DNA from 2 places in the Alcaligenes sp. RM2 genome. Region 1 is predicted to be linked to the other one. Evidence: predicted binding sites of a transcription regulator. Region 1 holds the regulator's gene; the other holds the start of a gene.
The links. The regulator HrcA, encoded in region 1, represses chaperone genes, less so after heat shock. The targets are predictions, from matches to a motif close to TTAGCACTCNNNNNNNNNGAGTGCTAA.

Region 2: ACU6HM_RS13480 (co-chaperone GroES) is a predicted target of HrcA. The motif match lies at 2,987-3,013, and genes of this name have one in related genera.

The regions. Positions count from the first base shown of each region.
Region 1 is NZ_JBRFIO010000001.1:192,876-200,669, forward strand. Features, by position in the region: gene recN (DNA repair protein RecN) at 1-1,111, opposite strand, end outside; gene ACU6HM_RS00870 (NAD kinase) at 1,118-2,017, opposite strand; gene hrcA (heat-inducible transcriptional repressor HrcA) at 2,145-3,158, shown strand; gene hemH (ferrochelatase) at 3,222-4,307, shown strand; gene grpE (nucleotide exchange factor GrpE) at 4,424-5,014, shown strand; gene dnaK (molecular chaperone DnaK) at 5,200-7,125, shown strand; gene dnaJ (molecular chaperone DnaJ) at 7,228-7,794, shown strand, end outside.
Region 2 is NZ_JBRFIO010000003.1:396,736-404,529, forward strand. Features, by position in the region: gene pyrF (orotidine-5'-phosphate decarboxylase) at 1-414, opposite strand, end outside; gene ACU6HM_RS13470 (diacylglycerol kinase) at 420-803, opposite strand; gene groL (chaperonin GroEL) at 958-2,604, opposite strand; gene ACU6HM_RS13480 (co-chaperone GroES) at 2,639-2,926, opposite strand; gene ACU6HM_RS13485 (aminoglycoside phosphotransferase family protein) at 3,247-4,080, shown strand; gene ACU6HM_RS13490 (DUF1697 domain-containing protein) at 4,072-4,482, opposite strand; gene iaaH (indoleacetamide hydrolase) at 4,822-6,240, opposite strand; gene ACU6HM_RS13500 (diguanylate cyclase) at 6,363-7,508, opposite strand; gene ACU6HM_RS13505 (hypothetical protein) at 7,641-7,794, opposite strand, start outside.

The DNA.
Region 1 (7,794 bases):
GTTGCACACTGGTTTTGCGTCTTGCGGCACTTAGCTTGCTACTTAGCTCCTGGTACTGCTTTTCAGCCTGCTGAGCCTTGGCTTGCAGGGCTTCCAGATCAAAAGACTGTTGCAGCTGTGCCAACTGTTCCTGCCAGGTTTCCAGCAGGCTGGGCAGTTCTTCGGGCTCCACTTTCAGCTTGCGTGCGGCACTGAAAATGGCAGAAACCCGTTCTTCTGCCTGCGCCAGACGTTCGGGGTCCAGCTCCATATCGCTTAGATAACTGTTCAAGTCCGAAGCTGCTTCGGTGACGGCAATTTGTGCCGACTCCAAGGCATCCACAATCGCTTGCAGGCCTGGGTCATGACGCAGCAGGGCGCTCATTTCGTGGCTCGCTTTGCCCAGCAGTTGCTGTACCGAGGTTTCCTCGCCATCCAGAGCCGTCAGGGCCAAGGCACTGCCGTCAATCAAGGCCTGGGCATGGGACAGGCGGGTGTGTTCTTGTTGCAACTGGTCCCATTCACCAGCACGCAGATTCAGGCTGGACAGCTCGTTGATCTGCCACTCAAGACGCTCCTGCTCTCGTTTGCCCTGCTCAGCACTTTGACTGGCCTGTTCGACGGCTTTGCGTGCCTGGCTCAATTGCTGCCAGGACTGCGCCACTTGGCGCGCCAGGGGTAAATGGCCGCCTTGGCTGTCGAGCAGATCGTATTGGCTTTGAGGGTTCATCAGGCTTTGATGAGCGTGCTGACCGTGAATATCCACCAGCAATTCACCCAGCTCGCGCAACTGCGTCAAGGTGGCTGCGCTACCATTGATGTAGCTGCGGTTGCGACCTTGCTGGTCGATCAGTCGACGCAAGATCAACTCGTCCGCGACATCGAAGTCACGCTCGCTCAGCCAGCTTTGAATGTCTTGTTCACAATCGAAGTGCGCGCTGACTTCAGTGCGCGGACAGCCCTCGCGGATGGCTTTGGCATCGCCGCGTGCCCCCAGCACCAGGGAGAGCGCGTCAATCAGAATGGATTTACCAGCGCCGGTCTCTCCGGAAAAAACCGTGAAGCCGGAGTCGAAATCAATCGTGGCTTGATCCACGATCACAAAGTCTCGAACGTGCAGGGTACGGAGCATAGGGGTTTATTCGTTTTCGTCGTTAGGCAAAGGGATGTGATTCCAGCCCAGCTTCTGACGCAGGGTGGAAAAAAAGCTGTAGCCCTTGGGATGGATAAAGCGAATGGTGTCCTGGGAGCGACGCACGTCGATGCGGTCTCCCTGCTGACAGTCCGACCAGGTTTGCATGTCAAAGTGCACGCTGCCACCCGATTCCACCCGGCCCAGGGCCGTAATGGTCAAGTTCAGGGTGCCTGTGTCGGGTAGCACGATAGGGCGGTGCGACAGGGTTTGCGGAGCAACGGGGACCAGCAAAAATGCCTTCAGGGAAGGGTGCAGCAAGGGACCACTAGCCGCCAGCGCATAGGCCGTGGAGCCCGTGGGGGTGGAGATGATCAGGCCGTCGGAGCGCTGGCGGTACATGAATACGCCGTCAAGCTCGACACGCAGCTCGATCATGCCGCCGCGCCCGGCACGGTTGATGACCACATCGTTCAGGGCCACGCCTGAATACAGCACTTGCCCGTCACGCACCACGCGGCCTTCCAGCATGGAGCGCTCTTCAATGTCGTATTCGCCTTTCAGCACGCGCAGCAAGGCGTCGTTGGCGTCATCCAGGGGAATGTCGGTAATGAAGCCCAGGCGGCCGTGGTTGATCCCGATCAGGGGAACCTTGCTGTGGGCTAATTCGCGCGCAGCGCCTATCATGGTGCCATCCCCGCCCATCACGATAGCCAGATCGGCGCGCTCGCCAATTTGGGCATAATCGCCGATGGGGAATTCGGTAATACCGGCATTCTGGGCGGTTGTGGCCTCAAGCAGCACCGAGCAACCAGTGTTGACCAGGGTTTTAGCCAGCGATCGGATGGGCGCATCCAAGCCGGAGTCCTGGTATCTGCCAACAATGGCAACCGTTTTGAAATGCATGGGGCGAAAACCTTATGATTGATGAAATAATGGCGATCAGTGGATTATAGAGTTGCCACTCTAGGCTTGGCTGTAAGATTCTCCCCTTTATCATGCAGAGCTGGTGTTTTTAAGTGACGTACGCGACATGGATGACAGAGCAAATGCCTTGTTGAAGGTGCTGATCGAGCGTTACATCGCCGATGGTCAGCCGGTAGGGTCCCGTACCTTATCGACCATTTTTGATTTTTCCCCGGCCACGATTCGTAATGTGATGGCCGAGCTGGAAGGCCTGGGCCTGATTCATAGCCCCCACACCTCGGCGGGGCGCATTCCTACGCCCAAAGGCTATCGCCTGTTTGTGGATCGCCTCCTGGCTGCCGAGCGTTTCGAGCGGCCCGATGCACGTAATCTTAGCCAGTACCTGCCTTTTGACGAACCCAACCGGGCCGTTAGTTCTGCCGCTTCCTTGCTGTCGAATCTGTCGCAGTTTGCCGGTGTGGTGCTGGCGCCGAAAAAAGCCCAGACCTTCAGGCAAATTGAATTTATTCGTCTGTCTGACAAACGGGTGTTGCTGATTATCGTCACGCCGGATGGTGATGTGCAAAACCGCATCCTGTTTGTGCCGCGCGACTATCTGGAGCAGGAGCTGGTCGAGGCCAGCAACTTTTTCAATCAGCATTTCTCGGGCATGTCCTTCGAGTCGGTCAAGCTGGCCTTGTCACAGGAGCTCAGCTCCTTGCAGGCGGATATTTCGCGTCTGATGCAACAGGCGGTGGATGTGGGCAGCCATCAGCCCGATAGCGAAGAAGCTGTGGTCATCGCCGGTGAAAGCAAGCTTTTGAACGTGACCGAGATGGTGGCGGACATGGATCGTTTGCGCCGTCTGTTTTCCTTGTTCGAGAAGAAAACCGATCTGCTGCACTTGCTCGATGTCTCCAGTCAGGCCGATGGCGTGCAAATTTATATCGGTGGGGATTCGCAGCTTTTGCCTTTGGATGATGTGTCCGTCATTACGGCGCCGTATGGCGTGGATGGCAAGGTCGTGGGGACGCTGGGTGTGATCGGGCCATCGCGGATGGCGTATGATCGTGTGATTCCTATCGTGGACATTACGGCCCGGCTATTGTCCAATGCCCTGAGCCATCACTCTGCCAGTTAAGGTCTGGACCTTCAGTCTGTTGTTGGGCTGAAGGCAATCAGGCTGTCTAACGTACTAATCATCATGCCCAAGTTGTTTGCTTCTCCTTATTTGCCCGAAGCGCAGGACGCCGATATGTTCAATGATCAGGCTCCGGTACGCGAGGCCGGGCCCATCGGTATCTTGCTGGTCAATCTGGGCACGCCGGACCAGCCCGATGCTGCGTCCATTCGCCGCTACCTGGGGGAATTCCTGTCTGATCCCCGTGTCATTGAAATCCCTCAGCCGCTCTGGCAGATTATTCTGCGTCTGTTCATCTTGCCTCGCCGCCCCAGCAAGCTGGCACCGCGCTACAAGGATATCTGGTTGCCACAGGGCGCGCCCTTGCTGGTCTACAGCCAGGCACAGGCCGATGGCCTGCAAGAGCTGCTGCAATCGCAAGGCCATGATGTGAAGGTGGAGCTGGGTATGCGTTATGGCAACCCGTCCATTGCCAGTGGTCTGGATAAATTGAAAGCAGCGGGTTGCGAACGAATCTTGAGCTTGCCCCTGTACCCGCAGTATGCAGCCAGCACCACGGCTACGGCGGTGGATTGCGTGGCGGAGCACCTTGGAAAACAGCGCAATCAACCTGAGCTGCGCTTCCTCAAGCGTTACCATACGCACCCGGACTACATTGGCCCGCTGGCGGCACAGATACGCCGCTACTGGGATGAACATGGCAAGCCAGAGCGTCTGCTATTGAGCTTTCACGGCTTGCCGCGCCGCTGCGTGGAACTGGGCGACCCTTATTACCGTGACTGCCGTGAAACGGCGGATGCCTTGCGTGCGGCGCTGGATGAGCCTGCCGTAGAAGTGCATATGGCATTTCAAAGTCGCTTTGGCGCGCAGCGCTGGCTGGAACCCTATACCGAGCCCACCTTGCGCGAATGGGGCAAGCAGGGGGTGGGGCGTGTGGATGCCGTCTGCCCCGGTTTTCTGGCCGATTGTCTGGAGACGCTGGAAGAAATCCAGGTGGAATGCCGCGACGCTTTCCTGGAAGAAGGTGGCCGCGAGTTCCATTACATACCTTGCCTGAATGACGATCCGCAATGGATTGAGGGCCTGGGACGGCTGGCCGTGCAGCATCTGGGAGGCTGGCTGCCCAGCCGTCTGGTGCCAGCCGGATAGCGGTATTGGACGTTTTCCAAGGGGCTGGCCAGCAAAATATGCAGGCGGGTCTTGAACTGGGGGCAGATGCCCCCATTTTTATGCGATCAACGAATTCTGTAGTGGAGATACATCGAATGGCTACACATGCCGATCCCAATAAGCCTCTGGACGGGGAAGTGACGGAAAACACGCCTGAACAGGCACAACAGGGCACCCCCGAGCACGAGCAGCCAGAGATTTTGGCTCAGCAGCCCGAAGAAAGTTCGGCTGATCTGGCCACCGAGTTGGCTCAGGCCCAGGAAAAAGTGTCGCAGTACTACGACCAGCTGCTGCGTGCCAAGGCCGAGGTGGAAAACATTCGCCGCCGTGCGGAGGATGATGTCTCTAAAGCCCGCAAGTTCGGCACCGAGTCCTTTGCTGAAAGCCTGATTCCCGTGCGTGACAGCCTGGAAGCGGCTCTGGCCCAGACCGAGCAAAGCACGGACGCCTGGAAAGAAGGCGTGGAAACTACCTTGCGTCAACTGAACAAGGCTTTTGAGCGCAACAACCTGAAAGAAGTGGCTCCACAAGCCGGTGACAAGTTTGATCCGCACCTGCACCAAGCCATTTCGGCCGTACCTTCGGAGTTTGAAGAAGGCGCAGTGGCTCAGTTGCTGCAAAAGGGCTACACCATTTCGGATCGCGTGCTGCGTCCGGCCTTGGTGATGGTGTCGGCCCCCAAGTAATAGAGCCAGCCTGTCTGTGCGCGCAGGCTGTTCGGAATTAAGGCGTTTTTGACTGCTTTTTCGGATCAGCCGCTTGCACAGTAAAAAAATAAGGCCATTGCTCTTGAAATGCACGCAGAGTTCCCCATATGCATTTCATCAAATAATTTGCTTTCGCAATCAATCTTTTAGTCAGGTAAAAAATCATGGGCAAAATCATTGGTATTGACCTTGGAACCACCAATAGCTGTGTATCGGTGTTGGATGGCGACCAGGTTCGTATTATCGAAAATGCCGAAGGCGGTCGTACGACCCCTTCCATCGTGGCTTACATGCAGGATGGCGAAATCCTGGTTGGCGCTCCTGCCAAACGCCAGGCTGTCACCAACCCCACCAACACTATCTTCGCTGTCAAGCGCTTGATCGGTCGTAAGTTCACTGAAAAGGCAGTTCAGACAGACATCGAGCACGTGCCTTACACCATCACTGCCGCCGACAACGGCGACGCATGGGTGGAAGCTCAAGGCAAGAAGATGGCACCTCAGCAAGTGTCCGCCGACATCTTGCGCAAAATGAAGAAAACTGCCGAAGACTACCTGGGCGAAGAAGTAACCGAGGCCGTGATTACCGTGCCTGCTTACTTTAACGACAGCCAGCGTCAGGCAACCAAGGATGCAGGCCGCATTGCCGGTCTGGAAGTCAAGCGCATCATCAACGAGCCTACCGCCGCAGCTTTGGCTTTTGGTCTGGACAAGGCTGACAAGGGTGATCGCAAGATCGCTGTATACGACTTGGGTGGCGGTACGTTTGACGTGTCCATCATCGAAATCGCCGATATCGACGGTGAGAAGCAATTTGAAGTGCTCTCCACCAACGGTGACACCTTCCTGGGTGGCGAAGACTTTGACAAGCGCATCATCGACTACATCATCGACGAGTTCAAGAAAGAAAGCGGCGTTGATCTGTCCAAAGACGTGCTGGCCTTGCAGCGCCTGAAAGAGTCCGCTGAAAAAGCCAAGATCGAACTGTCTTCCACGCAGCAGACCGAGATCAACCTGCCTTACATCACGGCAGACGCTTCCGGTCCCAAGCACTTGAACCTGAAGATCACTCGCTCCAAGCTGGAAGCGCTGGTCGAGGACCTGATCGAACGCACGATCGAGCCTTGCCGTGTTGCCATCAAGGATGCGGGCGTGAAGGTTTCGGAAATCGACGACGTGATCCTGGTCGGCGGCATGAGCCGTATGCCCAAGGTGCAAGAGCGCGTTAAAGAGTTCTTTGGCCGTGATCCGCGTAAAGACATCAACCCGGACGAAGCCGTGGCCGCTGGTGCAGCCATTCAAGGTTCCGTGTTGTCCGGCGATCGTACCGACGTCTTGCTGTTGGACGTGACTCCTCTGTCCCTGGGTATTGAAACCCTGGGTGGCGTCATGACCAAGATGATCCAGAAGAACACCACGATTCCTACGCGTCACTCGCAAGTGTTCTCCACGGCTGACGATAACCAGCCTGCTGTGACCATCAAGGTGTTCCAGGGCGAGCGTGAAATCGCTGCCGGTAACAAGGCTCTGGGCGAGTTCAACCTGGAAGGCATTCCACCAGCAGCACGTGGCCTGCCACAGATTGAAGTGACCTTCGACATCGACGCCAACGGTATCTTGCACGTGTCCGCCAAAGACAAGGGCACAGGCAAAGAGAACAAGATCACCATCAAGGCAAACTCCGGTTTGTCCGACGAGGAGATCGAGCGCATGGTGAAAGATGCCGAGGTCAACGCAGCAGAAGACCACCGCATCGCTGAGCTGGCTGTTGCACGCAACCAGGCCGAGGCTTTGATTCACTCCACCCGCAAGTCCATGACGGACTACGGCGACAAGCTGGAAGCGGAAGAGAAAGAAGCCATCGAAAAGGCCATCGCTGATCTGGAGGAAACTCTGAAAGAAGGCGATAAGGAAGCCATCGACGCCAAGGTGGAAGCACTGGGTGTGGCCTCGCAGAAACTGGGCGAGAAGATGTACGCCGACATGCAGGCTCAAGCCGCAGCACAAGAAGGTGCTGAAGGCACAGCCCAGCAGCCCGCCGACGAGAACGTGGTCGACGCCGACTTTAAAGAAGTCAAACGCGATCAGTAATTGCGAGCCTGAATAAGGTTCCCTGGCCCGATCTTTGGCGGCATACGCTGGAGATCGGGCATTATTATTCAAACAGCGGCGTTTGGACGTCGTTAATCAAACATGGCAAAACGCGATTTATACGAAATTCTCGGTGTGGCCAAAAATGCGACGCAGGATGAAATCCGCAAGGCGTATCGCAAGCTGGCCATGAAGTTCCACCCTGACCGTAATCCGGATAGCAAGGACGCCGAGGAAAAGTTCAAGGAAGCCAAGGAAGCATACGAGATCCTGTCCGACGAACAGAAACGCGAAGCCTATGACCGCTATGGTCATGCCGGAGTCGATCCCAATGCCGGCATGGGCGGTATGGGTGGCGGCATGGGCGGGGCCGGATTTGCAGACGCCTTTGGCGATATATTTGGCGAAATCTTTGGTGGTGGCGGCGGACGTCGTGGCGGTGGCCCTCAGGTTTACCGTGGCGCGGACTTGCGCTATTCGCTGGATATCAGCCTGGAGCAGGCAGCAGCCGGTTTTGATACTGAAATTCGTGTACCAAGCTGGGAAAACTGCGAAACCTGCTCGGGTTCGGGTGCCAAGCCCGGTACCTCTGCACAGACTTGCCGCACTTGCCAAGGTAGTGGCGCGGTCCGTATGCAGCAAGGCATTTTCAGCATGCAGCAAACCTGC
Region 2 (7,794 bases), on a different contig from region 1:
GTCCTTGTGCTCCAGGTACGGCTCTACCGAGTCAAAGCCCATGTAGGGGCTGACGGTGACGGCGTCTGCGCGGTAGCGCTCAAAGGCTTCGCGTGCGTACTGCTCGGCTGTCGAACCCACGTCCCCACGCTTGGCATCGAGCACGATGGGCAGGTGAGGGTAGCGGCTGCGAATGTAGTCGCACAGGTCTTGCAACTGATCCTCGGCACCCTGAGCGGCAAAGTAGGCAATCTGTGGCTTGATGCCGCAGGTGTAGTCGGCGGTGACGTCCACAATCGCTTTGCAGAACTCATAAATCGCGCCGGGTTTGCTGGCCAGCTCCAAAGGCAGGCGGGCAGGGTCTGGGTCCAGACCCACCATCAGCATGGATTGGTTGTCCGTCCAGGCACGGTTCAGTTTTTCTATGAATGTCATGGGAATCAGGAAAGTAAACGGCTATACAAAAAGCTGAGCCAGACGGCACCAGCAAAAATAAGGGACAGCAGCACGGCAGCACTGGCCAGATCCTTGGCCCGCCCGATCAAGGGGTGGTGCTCCAGGGTAATCGTGTCGGCCAGGGCCTCCAGGGCCGAGTTCAGCAGCTCCACCACCAGCACAAAGACTAGTGTGCCCAGCAGGACCAGAATCTCCGCCGGGGTTTGCCCCAGCCAGAATGCCAGTGGCGTCAGGATGACAGCCAGCGCCAGTTCCTGGCGAAAGGCAGCCTCATGGCGCAGAGCAGCGGCCAGGCCCTGGCTGGAGTAGCGCAGGGCATTGAACAGGCGGCCAACACCGCCTTTGCTTTTGAATGGAGAGTCTGACATGAAGGACGCTGCAGATTGAAGTGCCCTGATTATAGGGGTTTGCTTGGGCGAAAAAAAACCGGATGGAAAAATCCATCCGGTTTTTGTACTAAAAGCGTGGCGATCAGGGCAGAAGTGATCAATTTCCGCCCGGATCGGGGTGCTGATAAGTGGCTTAGAAGCCGCCCATACCACCCATGCCGCCCATGCCACCCATGTCAGGCATGGCTGGAGCAGGTTTGTCTTCCACGATTTCGGTCACGGCCACTTCGGTGGTCAGCAACAGGCTGGCGATCGAAGCTGCGTTTTGCAGGGCAGTGCGAGTCACCTTGGTTGGGTCCAGAACGCCTTGCTCGACCAGGTCACCGTATTCGCCAGTAGCAGCGTTGTAACCGTAGGTGCCGGTGCCGCTGGCCACTTGGTTAACAACCACGCTGGCTTCTTCGCCGGCGTTGGAAACGATGGTGCGCAAAGGAGCTTCGATAGCACGCAGGATCAGCTTGATACCGGCGTCTTGGTCGGTGTTGTCGCCTTTCAGTTGGGCAACAGCTGCGCGGGCACGAATCAGTGCAACGCCACCGCCAGGAACGATACCTTCTTCGACGGCTGCGCGAGTAGCGTGCAGGGCGTCTTCAACGCGGGCTTTCTTCTCTTTCATTTCGACTTCGGTGGCAGCGCCAACGCGAATCACGGCAACACCGCCAGCCAGCTTGGCCACGCGCTCTTGCAGTTTTTCACGGTCGTAGTCGGAAGTGGACTCGTCGATCTGAACGCGGATTTGTTTCACGCGAGCTTCGATGTCGGTGCCGTTGCCAGCGCCGTCGATGATCGTGGTGTTTTCTTTGGCCACTTCAATGCGTTTGGCCTGACCCAGGTCGTCCAGAGTCGCTTTTTCCAGGGACATACCGGTTTCTTCGGAGATCACGGTACCGCCAGTCAGGATAGCGATGTCTTCCAGCATGGCTTTGCGACGATCGCCAAAGCCAGGAGCTTTAACGGCGGTAGTCTTCAGAATGCCACGGATGTTGTTCACAACCAGAGTAGCCAGGGCTTCGCCTTCCACGTCTTCAGCAACGATCAGCAAAGGACGGCTGGTCTTGGCAACTTGCTCCAGTACGGGCAGCAGGTCACGGATGTTGGAGATTTTCTTGTCGAAAATCAGAACAAACGGATCGTCCAGAACAGCAACTTGCTTGTCAGCGTTGTTGATGAAGTAAGGGGACAGGTAGCCGCGGTCAAACTGCATACCTTCGACCACGTCCAGTTCGTTTTCCAGGGATTTGCCGTCTTCAACGGTAATCACGCCTTCTTTGCCCACTTTGTCCATGGCATTGGCGATGATCTCACCAATGGAGTGGTCGCTGTTGGCGGAAATGGAACCGACCTGAGCAATTTCTTTGCTGGTGGTGCAAGGACGGGACAGTTGACGCAGTTCGTCAACCACAACGCCAACGGCCTTGTCGATACCGCGCTTCAGGTCCATTGGGTTGATGCCAGCGGCAACAAACTTCAGGCCTTCTTCAACGATGGCTTGGGCCAGCACAGTAGCGGTAGTAGTACCGTCACCGGCGTTGTCGGAAGTCTTGGAAGCAACTTCTTTAACCAGTTGAGCACCGATGTTCTCGAACTTGTCTTTCAGTTCGATTTCTTTGGCAACGGACACACCGTCTTTAGTAACGGTAGGAGCGCCGAAAGAGCGGTCCAGAACAACGTTACGGCCTTTGGGGCCCATGGTGGTCTTAACAGCGTTAGCCAGAATATTGACGCCGCGTACGATGCGGGTACGTGCGTCGTCGCCGAAGTAAACTTGTTTTGCGGTCATGGTTTGAATCCTATTGAATTTTCGTTGGCGGTACTTATTCGATCACGGCGAAGATTTCTTCTTCGCGGATCACCAGCAGCTCTTCGCCGTCGATCTTGACGGCCTGGCCGGAGTATTTGCCAAACAGAACTTTGTCGCCGACCTTCAGATCCAGCGCCAGAACCTTGCCGTCCTCGGTTTTCTTACCGGGGCCAACGGCCAGGATTTCGCCTTGATCGGGCTTTTCAGTCGCGCTCTCGGGGATAACGATACCGGAAGCGGTGGTGCGTTCGTTGTCCAGACGCTTGACGATCACACGATCGTTCAAAGGACGCAGTGCCATGGAGAAACTCCTGTTTAAAGATGACTTTAGTTGTTGGTCCGATTGTGGGGGCGAGGCGTTTTAGCACTCAACCCCTTCGAGTGCTAATTATAGGGACGACTTTTCTAATTTCAAGAGCACCAGGGTCAGGCTGTTACATATTTGTCCTGGGGCGTGAAGTAGGGGGGAGGGAAAAGCCGGGTTCTGGTGCGTGTCTGAACTTGGGCTCACATTCATAAGGCAAGCTCAGTTAAGCTGGGCGCTTTCGATCATGAGCGGTCGGGCATGATCGAACGCCAGGCTTTCTTTTGTCTAAAGAGATTTCCACGAAAACCAGCGCAATGTCCAACTTCAACCTATTCAATGTCTTTCTCCAACGCTGGGGGGCTCAGGCCGCTGGCAAGCCTTTCAGCACTGCGACCAGCGATCTGATGCCCGTGCGGCTGACCGGAAAGTTGGAGGGGCAGCCGGCGATGATCAAAATCACACGAGATCTTGATGAGCGTATCGGCGGCCAAGTGCTGCAATGGTGGGCTGGCGATGGCGCGGCGCATGTATATGCGCTGGACCCAGGCTCTGGAGCCTTGCTGATGGAGCGTGCAACGGGCTCCAGGGACTTATTGCGCATGGCTTTAGAAGGAGAAGATGATGCAGCGACGACCTGTATCTGCCGTGCCCTTGAACAATTGCATTCAAACCGACCTTCGGCCCCACCTGACAATTTGCGCCCCCTGAGCGATTTTTTTGAATCGCTGGCACCGATGGCGCAGCAAGAGGGCGGTCTGATGGCTGAATGCGCACTAGTGGCCAATGAGCTGCTGCGAGATCAGCGTGATCAGGTCGTTCTGCACGGGGATGCGCACCATAGCAACATTCTTGATTTCGATCAGCGTGGATGGCTGGCAATAGATCCCAAGCGCGTCACTGGTGAGCGCTATTACGATTACGTAAATGTGCTGTGCAACCCTGATCTTAAAACGAGCACTGATCCAGCGCGCTTTGCACGGCAGTTGTCGGTAGTCATCGAGGTTGCAGGACTGGAGCGTCAACGCTTGCTCAGATGGGTGATGGCGCATGCGGCCTTGTCAGCTGCCTGGTTTCTGGAGGATGGATTGCGCACCGAGGCCAATAAAGAGTTGGCCGTTGCAGATCTGGCTCGACAGGCCTTAGCTTGAGGGGTTCATCATTATTTCATTACCCGTACTCAAGGCGATCAGCTTGCTCATGGTGGTGAAGTTGCGTGTCGTCGCAACGACCTTGAGCTTTCTCTCGATGAAATTATTGTTGGCTTTCAGGTCTCGATACCGGGTTGCGCACACTATATAGACGATGTCATCAATGATGCGGACCTGATCCGGTGCGTGTTCCAGGGCGTGGAAGGCATGGAGTAAGGCGCTGTCTGCTGGGGAGCGCAGCAGGGTGAAATATAGCTGGCTGGGGCTTTCGTCCTTGAAAGGATTGTTCGCCATCATCCGCATGAAATAAGCCGGTGTTCGGGCGATAACCTGAATATCTCCGCCCAGCTTGTTCTTGCCGGTAGGCATGAGGCCGCGCAATAAAAGAATCTGTGTATTCATGGTGTGTGCTGGCCGTGAGGTTGGGGTGTTGCCGTGCGGGCGGGAGTTTCAGTGCGCCATTTTATGCTGTGTTAAAAAACAGTAGTGAGTTTGGTTTTCAAGGCTCGTCAGTCTGCTCTGTGTGAGCATCACGGCTGGTTGGTGCAGATGTTGCGTCGGCGGTTTGGCGGTAATACGGACCCGGGCGCATGACGCCTTCGTGAGGAGCCTCATCAAAAAAACAGGCCGATTTCCCTAGGAATTCGGCCTGTTTCTTGTTGGGCTGATGGCATTTGAATGTGGCGAATTATTCAGCCTGGTGCAGTAGCCTGCAGATTGCTTAATCCGTCTTTACGTCGTTTATGCCCGTTTGCTCAAATCCGGTGCCGGTGTCGTTGGCAGCAAAGGAACAATCGCCCGGCAAAGAGCCAGCAACTGATCATCTGCACCGATACCCGCTTCAATCAGCATCCCCACCGGCAAACCGCCCGACAGACCGATAGGCAGGGAAATGCCCGGTGCGCCCAGGTTCGAACCCAAGTCGGTACGCGAGATGTAGGTGTTGAAGGTAGGCACTGCCTTGCCGTTCATCATGGTGCTTTCATCATCGCCAATCGGGCAGGCGGTCAGCGGGCTGGTCGGGAAGATCAAGCCACTGACATTGGACTGGCGCAGCAGGTCCGCATAGGCCTGTTGCATCAGGGGGCGGTCTACATTCAGCGCTTCTTCGTAGGCTTCCTGGCTGATGGTGTAGTCGCCCGTAATGGCGTCGAAAATCTCTTTCACATCGGGGCTGTGAATGCCCGCAATCAACTCGTCCAAGCTAATGTCGTACTTGTTTTCGGCCAGGTACAAAGGCAGGTTCTGCAAGGTTTCATACAGCACAATCGGCATGCCGACGCGGGCATTGATCTTCAGAACCGGAGACAGGTCTACATCGACCAGCGTGACACCGGCTTTTTGCAAATCATCCAGAAATGCCAGGGTCACGTCGGCCACACCGGCATCCATATCTTTCCAGAAGCTGTCACGGGGTACGCCCAGACGCAGTTCCTTCAAGGAAGGAGTGGCAATCACAGTAGGGGTCTTCTGGCAGAGCAGGCTGTCCAGCAAGCTGATGTCAGCCAGACTGCGAGTCATGGGGCCTGCTGTATCGCGGGTAGGGGACAAGGGCACAATGCCCTGGCCCGAATAACGGCCCACTGTAGGACGGAAACCGTACAGGCCGCAAAGCGCGGCAGGTAAACGCACCGAAGCGCCCGTATCCGTGCCCAAGCCAGCTGGAAACTGACGAGCTGCCACAACCGTTGCAGTGCCACCGGAAGAGCCGCCGGGAATACGACTTGGATCATAAGGGTTGCGACTGGGGCCCGTAGTGGCGTTATTGGTCGTAATCCCAAAAGCCAGTTCGTGCATCACGGACTTGGCGGGCAGCACGGCACCGGCCTTGCGCAATTGTGCGACTACATCTGCATCTTTCAGCGGCACGCGACCTTGCAGGGCGCCGGTGCTGGACGTGGTGGGCATGTCCGTGGTGTTCAGGTTGTCTTTCATCACCAAAGGCACGCCGTCCAGCGCCAAGGCTTCGCCACGGGCGCGGCGTGCGTCAGACTGATCGGCCTGCTGGTAAAACAGCTCTGAATCCAAATGTGCCAGACCGCCCAAATGGGCCATTTCTTGTGATTGCTTGAGCAGCTCGTCGGCAATCTCACGGGCGCTGAACTGGCTTTTTTCCAGACCTGCCAGCAGTTCGCTGGCGCTAAGTTCGGTAAGTGACATGGGGTCTCCTGGGGAGGCGTGAACGCCCCCGGCTTTTGCTGTGATAGTCCTATCAATCAGCCTCTAACGGGGCTGTCTTGAAAAAAGAGACTGTAAGGGTATCAGCAAGCAGGAGGAATAACTCAGGACGCCTTCCAAACGACCTTGTTGCGGCCAGCATGCTTGGCTTCGTACAAAAGCCGGTCAGCTTGCTCAATGGCCTGCTTGATGTCGCCATTGCTGTTTAGCTGAACCACACCGAAACTGGCCGTCAGCGTATGCGCCGTGGCGGGGATATGCAGATTCATCACACTGCTGCGCAAACGCTCGGCAACCAGCACGGCGGTATGCAAGCTGGTACTGCGTATCAGCAAGACAAACTCCTCGCCCCCAAAGCGGGCTGCCAAATCGTCCTGGCGAACCGTGCGAGCCAGTAAGGCCCCGAACTCCTTCAAGGCCCGATCGCCCGCTGCATGGCCCCAGGTGTCATTGACCATCTTGAAGTGGTCCAGATCGCAGGTCATGACCGCCCAACCACTATGACCATACAGCTCCAGGCGTTTTTTAACCTGCTCGAAAAATGCACGACGATTCAACAAACGGGTTAAAGGGTCCCGGCTGCGCTCATGATCCAGCGTCTGCACAATCGACATGGCGGTGCTGGTCAAAATAGCCAGCGCTACCCAGATGCTGATGAACATATTGGTTGCCAGCATCAAGAGCCATAAACCGGAGCGGGTCAGCTCTGGCTGCATCTCGTGAGGGATCAACGTGGCCAGCGCAAATACACGAACAAAGGCATAGAGCAAGGCCGTCAGGTAAGAGGCCCGCAACAGCGTTGCCAAAGGAATCGTGCGTGACCTGCCGGACAAGATCGACTTGATGGGCAAAGCAACCAACAAGGCCAGGCCCCGGTTCAGAATTTGTAAACGCAGCCAGAGATCATCATCAATCTGGGAAAAATAAAAAAGCAGCCCCAGCGTGACGAGGACGATTGCCCCAGCCAATCTGGGATGAGCACGTCCGCCAAAACGCAAGGCGACCCCATGAGACAAGGCCCAGACACCATATAAATACATAGCCGACAAGGGCAGAGTCCAGCGGGCGAGTTGCTCATTGGGCATCAGGCTATGGATCCCCATAGGAATAGCCGTGGAGATATACCCCGAGGCAATCCAGAGCAGGTAACGGTGATCGCGTAGACGGCTCCAGCAGTAAATCATCGCGATGCCCAGCAATGCCGCGCAGGCAGGGACGATCAGAACGAAATACTGGTTCGGAGAGGACACGGTGTGTTCGCGTGCATTAAGAAGAGTTGAAAACTGGCGTTACAACAATTGTAACGATATTGCTGCAGGGCAGACGCTTATCGATTGAGAACAAACAGTTTAATCAGAGAAAAGAGGAAGTTTTGATCTGCTTTATGAGCCGGTTTCCGTTAAGGGAAGGCTGCGCAGAATGAGAAGGACAGACAAGGGGAAGGATTGTTTACCTAAGCTAAACAAAAAATCAGGAATACTTTTCAAAACCACACCGAAAACAGACAGTTGAGACAGCCCACCTCCAACTGTATTT